3 regions of the Rahnella sp. CG8 genome follow, and region 1 is predicted to be linked to each of the others. Evidence: predicted binding sites of a transcription regulator. Region 1 holds the regulator's gene; each other region holds the start of a gene.

Region 1 (4,296 bases):
TTAACCTGACGACACAGGACGTTGCCTCAGACGATGAAGTGACGTTGTATGGTACAGGTTTTACATCTAACGGCATGAAAATGCGTGGTAATCTGCGTGACAAAACAGCAGAGCTGATCGAAAAGGTAACGACCTCTTATGAAATTCAAAGCAAAAAATAAAATCCGTGATCTCCTGATCGTCAGCTCATTGTTAGCCGTCAGCGTTCCGGCATTTGCCTTAAAAGACGATACAACGAAACCGATCACCATTGATTCAGCAAACCAGGCGCTCGACGTCAATACCAATACCGCGACCTTTACCGGCAATGTGGTCGTCAATCAGGGTACGATCCAGGTTAAAGCCGACAAAGTGGTCGTCATCCGCCCGCAGGGGGTTTCCGGTAAAGAAGTGGTAGAAGGTTACGGCAACCCGGTGACGTTCTACCAGATGCAGGATAACGGTAAGCCGATTAAAGGCCATGCACAGAAAGTCCGCTACGAAGTGGAAAATGACCTCGTCACGCTGACCGGCAACGCTTACCTTGAGCAACTGGACAGCAATGTGAAAGGCGACCGTATTACCTATCTGGTACAGAAACAGCAAATGGAAGCCTTTAGTGATAAAGGTAACCGTGTGACGACCGTTCTGGTACCTTCGCAGCTGCAACAAAAAACGCCTGCAGCGGGCGGCCAGCCGACCAAAAAGAGTAACTGATATTTTATGGCTAAATTAATCGCAGAGAATCTGGCAAAGGCATACAAAGGCCGTAAGGTCGTTGAAGATGTCAGTCTGATGGTCAACTCGGGTGAAATCGTCGGGTTATTAGGGCCAAACGGTGCGGGTAAAACCACCACCTTTTACATGGTCGTGGGCATCGTCCAGCGCGATGCGGGCCGCATTATCGTTGATGATGAAGACATCAGCCTGCTGCCGCTGCATACCCGCGCCCGTCGCGGTATTGGCTATCTTCCGCAGGAAGCCTCCATTTTCCGTCGTCTGAGCGTATTTGATAACCTGATGGCGGTGCTGCAGATCCGTGACGATCTGACCAAAGAACAGCGTAATGACCGCGCTAATGAATTAATGGAAGAGTTCCATATTTCTCATTTGCGCGATAACCTCGGTCAGTCACTGTCTGGTGGTGAACGCCGTCGTGTTGAAATTGCCCGTGCACTGGCAGCGAACCCTAAATTCATCCTGCTGGATGAACCGTTCGCCGGGGTTGACCCGATTTCCGTTATCGACATCAAAAAAATCATTGAGCATTTACGTGACAGCGGCCTCGGCGTACTGATCACTGACCATAACGTTCGCGAAACACTCGACGTTTGTGAACGCGCGTATATCGTCAGTCAGGGGAAATTGATCGCCCACGGCACGCCAGCCGACATTCTTGCTGATGAACAAGTTAAACGTGTTTATCTTGGTGAAGAATTCCGTCTGTGATCTGTGCCGCCGGAACCGTGCCTGTTTCAACCTACACTGAAACAGGCCGTCTCTGACAGAAGTGTTGCCGTTTTCACTCATCAACGGAATTAAGCCAAGATATGAAGCAAGGTTTGCAACTCAGACTCAGCCAACAACTGGCAATGACTCCTCAGTTACAACAGGCCATCCGCTTGTTGCAACTATCCACGCTTGAGCTCCAGCAGGAGATCCAACTCGCGCTGGAGAGCAACCCTCTGTTGGAACAAACCGACCTTCATGAAGAAATCGACTCGGTAGAAACCACCGACAGCGAAGGGTTAGACACCCGCGAAGCACTCGAGCAGAAAGACATGCCGGAAGAGTTGCCGCTGGACGCCACCTGGGATGAGATTTACACCGCAGGCACGCCGTCAGGCACCGGCAATGATTACAGCGACGATGAGCTACCGATTTACCAGGGCGAAACCACGCAGACACTTCAGGATTACCTGATGTGGCAGGTCGAGCTGACGCCGTTCTCTGATACCGATGCCGCGATTGCCACCTCAATCGTCGATGCAGTGGATGACACCGGTTACCTGACCGTCTCCCTTGACGACATTCTCGAAAGCGTCGGTGATGAAAATGTCACCATGGACGAAGTCGAAGCCGTACTTAAGCGCGTTCAGCGTTTTGATCCGGTGGGTGTGGCCGCCCGTGACCTGCGCGACTGCCTGCTGATCCAGCTTTCTCAATATGCGACTGACACGCCTTTCATCACTGAAGCCCGTCTTATCATCAGCGAACATCTCGATTTGCTGGCGAACCATGATTTCCGCGCACTTATGCGATCAACCCGGTTAAAAGAAGATACACTGAAAGGAGCGATGCTCCTGATCCAGTCTCTTGATCCGCGTCCGGGCCAGTCTATCAACACCGGCGAATCCGAATACGTGATCCCGGATGTGCTGGTGCGTAAAGTGTCAGGTGTCTGGGCGGTAGAACTCAATTCCGACAGCATTCCGCGTCTGAAGATTAACCAGCAGTACGCCGCGATGGGGAATTCCGCACGCAGCGACAGCGACGGGCAATTTATCCGCAGCAATCTGCAGGAAGCCAAGTGGTTAATCAAAAGCCTGGAAAGCCGTAACGACACGCTGTTGAAAGTGACGCGCTGCATCGTTGAGCAGCAGCAGGCGTTCTTTGAACTGGGTGAAGAATTTATGAAACCTATGGTGCTGGCAGATATTGCCAGTGCCGTGGAAATGCACGAATCGACGATTTCACGTGTGACGACGCAGAAGTTCCTGCACAGCCCGCGTGGCATTTTCGAACTGAAGTATTTCTTCTCCAGCCATGTCAGTACAGACAGCGGTGGCGAGGCATCGTCAACCGCGATCCGGGCGCTGGTGAAGAAATTAATCGCAGCGGAGAATCCTGTAAAACCGCTCAGTGACAGTAAGTTAGCGACCCTGCTTTCCGATCAGGGAATTATGGTTGCGCGTCGGACTGTCGCCAAATACCGAGAGTCTTTGTCCATCCCGCCCTCAAACCAACGTAAACAGTTAGTTTGACCTCAACAGAGAAGGAAGACATTATGCAGCTCAACATTACCGGACATCACATTGAGATCACGGATCCCCTGAGAGAGTTCATCACGTCGAAGCTGGCTAAGCTTGAGCAGTATTTCGACAGGATTAATCAGGTGTATGTGGTGTTGAGCGTGGAAAAGGTGCAGAAAGTAGCGGAAGCCACTTTGCATGTGAACGGAGGCGAATTACATGCCACCTCGGAACATCAGGATATGTACGCAGCGATTGACGGACTGGTTGATAAACTGGCCCGACAGTTGAATAAACATAAAGACAAACTGAAACAGCACTGACATTCATGTAGCCAACCCTGTGCTACAAACCTTCGGGCATCGGCTTGTGACCTTCGGGAAACGAGCCGATATAGCTTTAAGGGTGAAACAGCGCAAAAGTGAAAGATGACATGATTAACGATACTGCAATGCAATTAACGTCGGTGCTTAATGCCGAATGCACCAAAAGCGGCGTTCATTGCGCCAGCAAAAAACGCGCACTGGAAATCATCAGTGAGCTGGCCGCCAAACAATTAAATTTGTCGCCGCAGGTGATTTTTGACGCCATTTTGACCCGTGAACGTATGGGGAGCACCGGGATCGGTGCCGGGATCGCCATCCCGCACGGTAAGCTGGAAGAAGACACTTTACGTGCCGTCGGCGTATTCATTCAGCTTGAACAACCGATTGCTTTTGACGCCATCGATAATCAGCCGGTAGATTTGCTTTTTGCCTTGCTGGTACCGGCAGATCAATGTAAAACCCATTTACATACATTATCTTTAGTCGCTAAGAAATTAGCTGATAAAACAGTGTGTCGCCGTCTGCGTGGCGCGCAAAGTGACGAAGAACTGTTCCAGATAATGACTGAAAACGAATAAATTGCTGATTCCCGGTACAGTGCCGGGAAAATGAATTCTGCACACTGAATGCCAGGGGAGTGACACCATGGTGCTGATGATTGTCAGCGGCCGTTCCGGTTCCGGGAAGTCGGTTGCCCTACGGGCACTAGAAGACATGGGTTTTTACTGTGTGGACAACCTGCCGGTGGTGTTATTGCCGCAGCTTGCCCAGACCCTTGTTGAACGTAATACATCAGCGGCCGTCAGCATTGACGTCCGTAACATGCCGGAAACACCGGAAGTTTATGAGTATGCGATGTCACAACTGCCGGAGAGCTTCTCACCGCAGTTGTTATTCCTTGATGCCGACCGCAATACTCTGATCCGCCGCTACAGCGACACCCGTCGTCTGCACCCGCTTTCCAGCAAAAATCTGTCCCTCGAAAGTGCCATTGATGAAGAAGCCGATCTGCTCGAACC
Region 2 (4,296 bases), on a different contig from region 1:
CGGCGGCAGGGTTGAGGGTATGGAACGGTTGCTTGCCCGGTGCCAGCGCCAGTAAATGACCGGCATCAAGGCTGAAGGACGCGCCGCGGTTTTGCCACAACACGCCGCTGCCCGGCAGCACCACGCCACTGCCGAACTCGTGATAAATGCTCTGGATAAAAGAAACCGCCAGCCCGCTGCTGTCCATCACGCCCATCCAGACGGTATCGCCCGGCCCTTTACCTTTACCCCAGTCGGCGGCGCTGTGTGGTTTGATGCGGGTCGCAAGAGCATCGAGATACTGTGGATCCAGCAGTTCCTGTGCATCCTGCGTCATCATGCGCGGATCGGTGATAAAGCGATCGCGCAGACCGAACGCCAGTTTGGTGGCTTCCACCACGCTGTGAATGGTGGCACTTTCGTCCATGGTTTCCAGCGGCAAACGGTCAGTCAGGCCGAGGATCGCCAGCGAAACCAGTCCCTGCGTCGGGGGTGTCAGGTTGTAGATTTCGCCTTTACTGTGTTTGAGCCGCAACGGCACACGGCGCTGTGGCTTGTAAGCGGCGAGATCGGCGCGGGTCACCGGCATGCCGAGCTTTTCCATGTCGGCGGCCATATTGTCGGCCAGCTCACCGCGATAGAAACTGTTCAGCCCGTCCTCGCACAGCATCGATAACGTCTGCGCCAGTTGCGGCTGAGTGAAGCGGTTTCCGGCGCGGGGCACATCGCCGTTAGGCAGAAAAACATCGGCAAAGCTGCGGAAATCTTTCAGTTCGTGTTGCTTGGCGCGGGTCGCCGCTTCCTGCGATGCTGTCACCGGAATACCATCAGCGGCATAACGGATGGCGTCACGCAGCAGGCGGGAGAGCGGTTTTTGCTCGCCGCCAAATTCAGCCGACACATTCAGCGCTTCCTGCCAGCCGCCGACGGTGCCCGCTACCGTCAGCGCGGCTTTCGGGCCACGGTGCGGAATGTGCGTTTCACCGGCGTAGAAATCGAGAGAGGCGAGGGAGCCTGCGGCACCGCTGGCGTCTATCGCCACCGGATTGCCCTGCGGCGGCACGATCAGCCAGAAGCCATCGCCCCCCAGCCCGTTCATGTGCGGATAGACCACGGCAATCGTCGCGGCCGCAGCCACCATGGCCTCGATGGCATTGCCGCCTTCACGCAATACCGCAAGCGCACTCTGGCTCGCCAGATGATGAGGTGTGACCGCCATGCCCAGCGGTGCGCTGTTACTGTTAATCATGCGATGTCCTTTTTAGAAACGCTTTTTTATGCTGCCCGTGCTTGCAGGGTTGTGGGCGCGTAGGGATAAAGTTAAGCAAGAGGTGTTCCACATCGGCAAAACCTTGCAGCTTTAGCGCTAATTTCTCTTGCATTGGCAAGCATAGTGCATGGTATGTTCCGCTGATTTACTGAAACATTGGTTACAAAAGGGCCAGAGATGAAACAGATTGATGAGCGTCTGCGTGACCATTACGCAGAACTGACGCCGCAGGAACAGCGGGTGGCCGACTTTATTTTTGCCAGTATTGACGACCTGATGAGCTATAACAGCGCCGAACTGGCGCGGCTTAGCGGCGTATCGAAAGCCACGGTCAGCCGCCTGTTCAAACGCCTCGGTTACCCGAGCTACCGCGATATGCGCGATGAAATGCGCACCCTGCGCCAGAGCGGGATGCCGCTGACCGACAGCCGCGACGCAGTGCAAGGTAACACCTTGTTATCACGGCACTATAAACAGGAAATGGCCAACCTGACGCAGTGGATTAACCAGATTGATGGCACCCAGTTCGGTGCGCTGATCGCCGCCCTGAATCAGGCGCGGCAAGTACGTTTGCTGGGTTTTCGTAACAGTTACCCGGTGGCGCTGCACCTGCGTCAGCAACTGATTCAGGTGCGCGCTGGCGTGATGATAATGCCGCAGCCGGGGCAAACGCTGGCGGAAGAACTGGTGGATCTTACCGCGCAGGACGTGGTGATATTCGTCGCTTTCCGCCGCAGGCCGCGCATGGCGAAGGCAATTCTGATGCAGTTACAGTCACTTGGCGTGCCGGTGTTGCTGATTTGCGAGCCGCAGGCGCAGACACTTATCCCGCTGGCAACCTGGCATCTGGCTGCTCCGCTCGACAGCGTATCGGCGTTCGACAGTTATTCTTCTGCCATGAGTCTGGCGAATTTGCTCAGCAATGCATTGCTGCACGATATGCTCGCTTCAGGCCGCCAGCGTATTCATCAGATAAGCGATTTGTATAACGATCTGGATGAGCTGGAGCAGCGCTGATTCCCGTTTGAAGAACAAATCGGGCGCTTTTCTGGTGCTTGCGCACAATTTCAGTGCATCATATTTTTCATTGGTTCACGCTTTTTGCCCTGATTCAGGGCAAAAAAACCTCTTCTGATCGCGCCTCTCATTGTCTAATTCCTTGTCATACCGTGACTTTGCGCACAATTTTTCTGCTGCACGGCTTTTGGCACATTCGTTGCAAAGCTATAAACATAAGAATCTATCGTTCCAAAAACCTTTCACCGGAGATAATCTATGAACATGAACAAACGGCTGTTGGCATGGGCAGGTGCGGCAATGCTGGTGCTTCAGGCATCCAGCGTAATGGCGGATCAGTTGCAGGATATTCAGAAACGTGGCGTGCTGCGTGTGGCTGTTCCTCAGGATTTCCCGCCGTTTGGTTCGGTGAGCAAGGATTTGCAGCCGGAAGGTTATGACATCGATATGGCGCATTATCTGGCCGATAAGATGAAACTTAAGTTGCAACTGGTGCCGGTCACCAGCGCCAACCGCGTGCCTTATCTGCAAACGGATAAAGTCGATCTGGTGATTTCAAGCCTGGGTAAAAACGCTGAGCGCGAAAAAGTCATCGACTTCAGCAACGCTTACGCACCGTTCTTCCTCGGCGTGTTTGGTGCCCAGGGTGACAAACTGTCCGACCTGAAAGAACTGTCCGGTAAAACCATCGGCGTGACCCGTGGCGCGGTGGAAGATCTGGCACTGACCGGCGTGGCACCGAAAGATGCCAAAATTCAGCGGTATGAAGACAACAACACCACGCTGTCTGCATACCTTTCCGGCCAGGTGGAATACATCGCTACCGGCAACCTGGTGGTCGCCGCGATTGCCCGCATGAACCCGGCCAAAGCACCGGTTTCGAAAGTCATGCTGAAAGATTCACCATGCTACGTCGGTCTGCGTAAAGACGAACCCGCGCTGAAAGACAAAGTGAATGAACTGATCGCCGAAGGCATCAAAGACAAGACGCTGAATACACTGTCTGAAAAATGGATGAAGGCACCGCTGCCAGCGTCCATCGGCGCGTGATCAGAGGCCTGACGGAGATCTTTCATGACCTATCAGCTTAACTTTAGCGCGCTATGGCCTTATATGCCGGAACTGCTGGCCGGTTTATGGACCACCATTGAGCTGACGGTAATGGCAACGGTTGGCGGTGTCGCAATAGGGATTTGCGGCGCGGCCATCCGCTGCGGCAACCATAAAACCCTGCGTGCGGTCTGGGGCGTGTATGTCGAAGCCATCCGTAATACGCCGTTTGTGGTGCAGCTGTTTTTCATTGTCTTTGGCCTGCCAGCCATTGGCCTGAAAATGACTGCCGGTGAAGCGGCGCTGCTGGCGATGCTGATTAACCTCGGCGCCTACAGCACGGAGATTATCCGCGCCGGTATTCAGGTGACGCCGAAAGGTCAGTGGGAAGCCGGGCGCGTGCTGGGATTAACCCGCAGTCAGACGTTTCTGCGCATCGTGCTGCCGCCGTCGCTGAAACGCATTTATCCGTCGCTGGTCAGCCAGTGCATTATCGTGATGCTCGGATCTTCCGTGGTATCGCAGGTGTCCTATGAAGAACTGACGTTTGCCGCGAACTTAATTCAGTCGCGCACCTTCCTCAGTTTTGAAGTGTATCTGGTCACCACGTTGTTTTATTTATTGCTGTCGGTTGCGATGCGTCAGTTGTTGCTGCTGGCCGGACGCCGTGTCTTTGGGAGTGAAAACTGATGATGACCTTCACCGACTGGGACATTGTGCGCAATCTCCTGCTGGCGGCGCGCTGGACGTTATTGTTGTCGCTGACCGCTTTTATCGGCGGCACGCTGGTGACGTTGCCGTTGCTGTTACTGCGTCTCACCAAACGCCGCTGGCCGACACGATTTGTGCGTTTATATTCCGAACTGTTTCAGGGCACGCCGCTGCTGATGCAGCTGTTCCTGGCCTTCTTCGGGCTTGGCCTGTTTGGAATTAATGTCAGCCCGTGGACCGCCGCCGCGCTGGCGCTGACGCTGTATACC
Region 3 (4,296 bases), on a different contig from region 1:
TTTCGCCAGCGGAGCATGCTGAAATATCATGTGGTGGATATCGCGACGTCTGAATGCTAATGCCTTCTTTCCGTAGTGTTTTCATTTTATTGTCTAAACCCACACGTAAATAAACAGTAAAGAGTGCGTTTATCGGACAATTACCCTCTGCGGTTAGATCACACGACATGTTATACTCACGGCAAGAGTCGAATTCGCCCCGCTCAACGCCTACGGACAGCCCTTCAGCTTCGCGATCCCGCCTTTTAATTGTGTCTTGATAAAGTAAAAGTGAGTCAATATATGTGCTTTCGGAAACGTTTACACCCGCATGTTGTCCCACTCTTTAACAGACAATTCGTATCGCGACTGAGCTAACCCCTGACGCGTTACCCCGGTTTTTTATGCAGATGATTGGGCTTTTATGAATTCTCCTCGCTTTCGCGCATCATTTTTACATCCACGTTACTGGCTGACCTGGTTTGGCCTTGGCGTATTGTTCCTGCTGGTTCAGCTTCCTTATCCGGTGTTAAACCGTCTCGGCATCTGGCTGGGCCGGACGTCCATGCGTTTCCTGAAACGTCGTGTGTCGATAACGCGCCGTAACCTGCAATTGTGCTTCCCGGATCTCCCCGCTGATCAGGTCGAAGCGCGCATCATCAGCAACTTTGAATCCCTTGGCATGGGCCTGCTGGAAACCGGCATGGCCTGGTTCTGGTCGGATGCCCGTGTTAAACGCTGGTTTGACGTCAGCGGCCTGCACAACCTGAAAAAGGCGCAGGAAAACAAACAGGGCGTGCTGGTGATTGGCGTGCATTTTATGTCGCTGGAATTAGGCGGCCGCGCGATGGGCTTATGTCAGCCGATGATGGCGATGTATCGCCCGCACAATAATAAAGCGATGGAATTTGTGCAGACCTGGGGTCGTATGCGGTCTAACAAGGCGATGCTCGATCGCAAAGATTTACGCGGTATGGTTCACGCGCTTAAAAAAGGCGAAGCTGTCTGGTTTGCGCCGGATCAGGATTACGGCCCGCGTGGCAGCGTATTTGCGCCACTGTTTGCTGTCGATCAGGCCGCAACTACCAGCGGAACCTTTATGCTGGCGCGTCTGGCAAAACCTGCGCTGGTGACCGTTGTGCTGGTACGTAAAGCAGGCGGTACGGGTTATGAACTGGTTATCCAGCCCCAGTTGCAGGATTACCCGATCGACGATGAAATGGCGGCAGCAGCCTACATGAATCGCGTGATCGAAAAAGAAATTATGCGTGCGCCGGATCAGTATCTCTGGCTGCATCGCCGCTTTAAAACCCGCCCGGCGGGTGCGCCTTCGCTTTATCGATAAGCGCCAGAGGCCATAAAACAGTAGCCCGATGCCACCGCGTCGGGCTTTTTTCATTCATTGCATCCAATAAGAGATCTGTAATCTTTATGGCTAAAAAACCCGACGCGACACCTTCTATCTTTGACCATCTCAAAGATGATGACAGCTTTGACCTTTGGGGGCGCTCAGGCCTCAGTTCTGCGCTCAACCAAGCCAAACCTAAAACGCCGGACAATGACCAGATTGCGGCGGCGCGTAAACTGATCAACGGCAGTAAAGATCAGGCCAAATAAGTCACTCTATTTTCTCCGCTGCACTGATAATGTCCCCTGTTTTAAATCCCGTCATGCCAACATATCTCTCAGAACGCCTGGTCTGAGAGATTTACTCATCGTTTTGCCTCATTTTTTTTCCAAATATGAATGCACATTTCACTTCGCTGCAAACAGCGCGATCTGCACTCCAATATTGAAATATTCCGCACTCATTTAACGCAGCCACATTGACCGCGCACTGAAACGGGGCAATAAATTTTATACGCCTCGTCAATGTTACTGTGCAATTCCTCTACATGACTTGATTGATGGGGCGTTTTTCATGTTGGCACTCCCTTTGCAAAGACAGGTGCAGAGGGCGTTGCCCCATAAACAGACAGGGTGCTCCGGCACTTACACAATAATAATTTCAGTTTTGTCTCACAGGACGCTTTATGAAAAAAATATTGCTCTCAACACTGATTGCCGCAGCAAGCTTCGTGACACTGGCTGGTCAGGCTCATGCAGGTACCACTCTGGATGCCGTTAAAAAGAAAGGATTTGTTCAATGCGGTATCAGCGACGGCCTGCCAGGCTTCTCTTACGCTGACTCCAAAGGCAAATTCACCGGTATCGACGTTGACGTCTGCCGTGCGGTGGCTGCTGCCGTGTTTGGTGATGCTGAGAAAGTGAAATATACCCCGCTGACTGCCAAAGAGCGTTTCACCGCGCTGCAGTCTGGCGAAGTGGACATCCTGTCACGTAACACGACCTGGACCTCTTCCCGCGATGCGGGCATGGGCATGATTTTCGCCGGCGTAAACTACTACGACGGTATCGGCTTCCTGACTCACCAGAAAGCGGGCCTGAAAAGCGCGAAAGAACTCGATGGCGCAACGGTCTGTCTGCAGGCCGGTACAGATACCGAGCTGAACGTGGCTGACTACTTCAAAGCCAACAAAATGACTTACACCCCGGTCACCTTCGACCGCTCGGACGAAAGTGCGAAAGCGCTGGACTCAGGTCGTTGTGACACCCTGGCCTCTGACCAGTCTCAGTTGTACGCACTGCGTATCAAACTCGGCAAACCAGACGAATTCATCGTTCTGCCGGAAGTGATTTCTAAAGAACCTCTGGGTCCGGTAGTTCGTCGTGGTGACGAAGACTGGCTGGCGATCGTCCGCTGGTCACTGTTCGCGATGCTGAACGCTGAAGAAATGGGCGTAACCTCTCAGAACGTGGATAAGCTGGCGGCTAACCCGACGACACCTGATATGAGCAACCTGCTGGGCAAAACCGGGACTTACGGTGCTGACCTGAAAGTGCCTAATGACTGGGTAGTAAAAATCGTTAAACAGGTCGGCAACTACGGCGAAAGCTTTGAACGCAATGTCGGTCAGGGCAGCGAGCTGAAAATCAAACGTGGCCAGAACGCATTGTGGAATAAAGGCGGGATCCAATACGCGCCTCCAGTTCGCTAAATATCCTTTCTTCATGAAGTTGAAAAGTGTTTAAGGATGTTGATGCACCGGTCGTTCCCCGGTGCATCACTTCCCGGTGAAAGATTGCTAAAGGCCATTCACTATGTCGCAACGCCCAACCGAAAAAGGTTCGTTATCGCTGACCAACCCAGCCGTACGAGCCTGGATTTACCAAATTTTCGCGGTGGTGTTGCTGGTAGCCTGTTTGGGTTACCTGCTCCACAACACCATTACCAATCTGACTACACGAGGGATCACCTCGGGATTTGCGTTTCTTGAAAAAGGTGCCGGTTTCGGCATTGTTCAGCATCTTATTGATTACCAGGAAGGTGACACCTACGCCCGCGTATTTGTTATCGGTCTGCTGAATACGCTGCTGGTTTCCGCGCTGTGTATCGTTTTTGCCTCGATTCTCGGGTTCATTATCGGCTTAGGACGCCTTTCCGATAACTGGCTGATTCGCAAAGTCTCGACGGTATATATCGAGACGTTCCGTAACATTCCCCCGCTGCTGCAAATCTTCTTCTGGTATTTCGCCGTACTGCGTAACCTGCCGGGACCGCGTCAGAGTCTGAATGCTTTTGACCTGGCTTTCGTCAGTAACCGTGGCCTGTATCTGCCATCACCGGAACTGGCACCGGGTAGTCTGGCGGGCTTTATCGCCGTGCTGCTGGCGATTTTTGGCATCATCGCGCTGCAACGCTACAACCATTTCCGCCAGATTCACACCGGCCGGATCTGGCATATCTGGCCGTGGGCGATTGTGATGCTGGTTGTCTTTCCGGCGCTGGCGCACCTGATTTTCGGGCCTGCGCTGCACTGGGACGTGCCTGCGCTACGCGGGTTCAACTTCCGTGGCGGCATGGTGCTGATCCCGGAACTGGCGGCGTTAACGCTGGCATTATCGGTCTATACCTCAACGTTTATCGCCGAAGTGATCCGATCCGGCATTCAGTCTGTCTCACACGGTCAGCATGAAGCCGCCCGTTCGTTAGGATTGCCGAATCCTGTCACGTTGCGTCAGGTGATTTTGCCGCAGGCCATGCGGGTGATCATTCCACCGCTGACCAGCCAGTATCTCAATATCGTGAAAAACTCCTCTCTGGCGGCTGCAATTGGCTATCCGGATATGGTGTCGCTGTTCGCCGGTACCGTGCTCAATCAGACCGGTCAGGCAATTGAAACCATTGCTATTACGATGTCGGTGTACCTGATCATCAGCCTGGCAATTTCCTTCCTGATGAACATTTACAACCGG

The links. Region 1 encodes sigma-54, which starts transcription at its own class of promoters, with help from an activator protein. Its sites were predicted from a motif close to GTTGGCACANNTTTCGCTNT; they were not measured.
Region 2: a site for sigma-54 is predicted at 1,301-1,320, ahead of HGO41_RS00190 (gamma-glutamyltransferase family protein). Genes of this name have one in related genera too.
Region 3: a site for sigma-54 is predicted at 1,903-1,922, ahead of HGO41_RS22390 (amino acid ABC transporter substrate-binding protein). Genes of this name have one in related genera too.

What each region holds. Positions count from the first base shown of each region.
Region 1 covers NZ_JABAED010000025.1:9,439-13,734, reverse strand. Annotated here, with positions in the region: gene lptC (LPS export ABC transporter periplasmic protein LptC) at 1-161, shown strand, start outside; gene lptA (lipopolysaccharide ABC transporter substrate-binding protein LptA) at 139-696, shown strand; gene lptB (LPS export ABC transporter ATP-binding protein) at 703-1,428, shown strand; gene rpoN (RNA polymerase factor sigma-54) at 1,530-2,963, shown strand; gene hpf (ribosome hibernation promoting factor) at 2,987-3,274, shown strand; gene ptsN (PTS IIA-like nitrogen regulatory protein PtsN) at 3,373-3,855, shown strand; gene rapZ (RNase adapter RapZ) at 3,923-4,296, shown strand, end outside.
Region 2 covers NZ_JABAED010000001.1:33,208-37,503, forward strand. Annotated here, with positions in the region: gene HGO41_RS00190 (gamma-glutamyltransferase family protein) at 1-1,228, opposite strand, end outside; gene HGO41_RS00195 (MurR/RpiR family transcriptional regulator) at 1,427-2,266, shown strand; gene HGO41_RS00200 (transporter substrate-binding domain-containing protein) at 2,525-3,316, shown strand; gene HGO41_RS00205 (amino acid ABC transporter permease) at 3,341-4,006, shown strand; gene HGO41_RS00210 (amino acid ABC transporter permease) at 4,009-4,296, shown strand, end outside.
Region 3 covers NZ_JABAED010000034.1:6,447-10,742, reverse strand. Annotated here, with positions in the region: gene lpxP (kdo(2)-lipid IV(A) palmitoleoyltransferase) at 404-1,324, shown strand; gene HGO41_RS22395 (hypothetical protein) at 1,411-1,596, shown strand; gene HGO41_RS22390 (amino acid ABC transporter substrate-binding protein) at 2,013-3,038, shown strand; gene HGO41_RS22385 (amino acid ABC transporter permease) at 3,142-4,296, shown strand, end outside.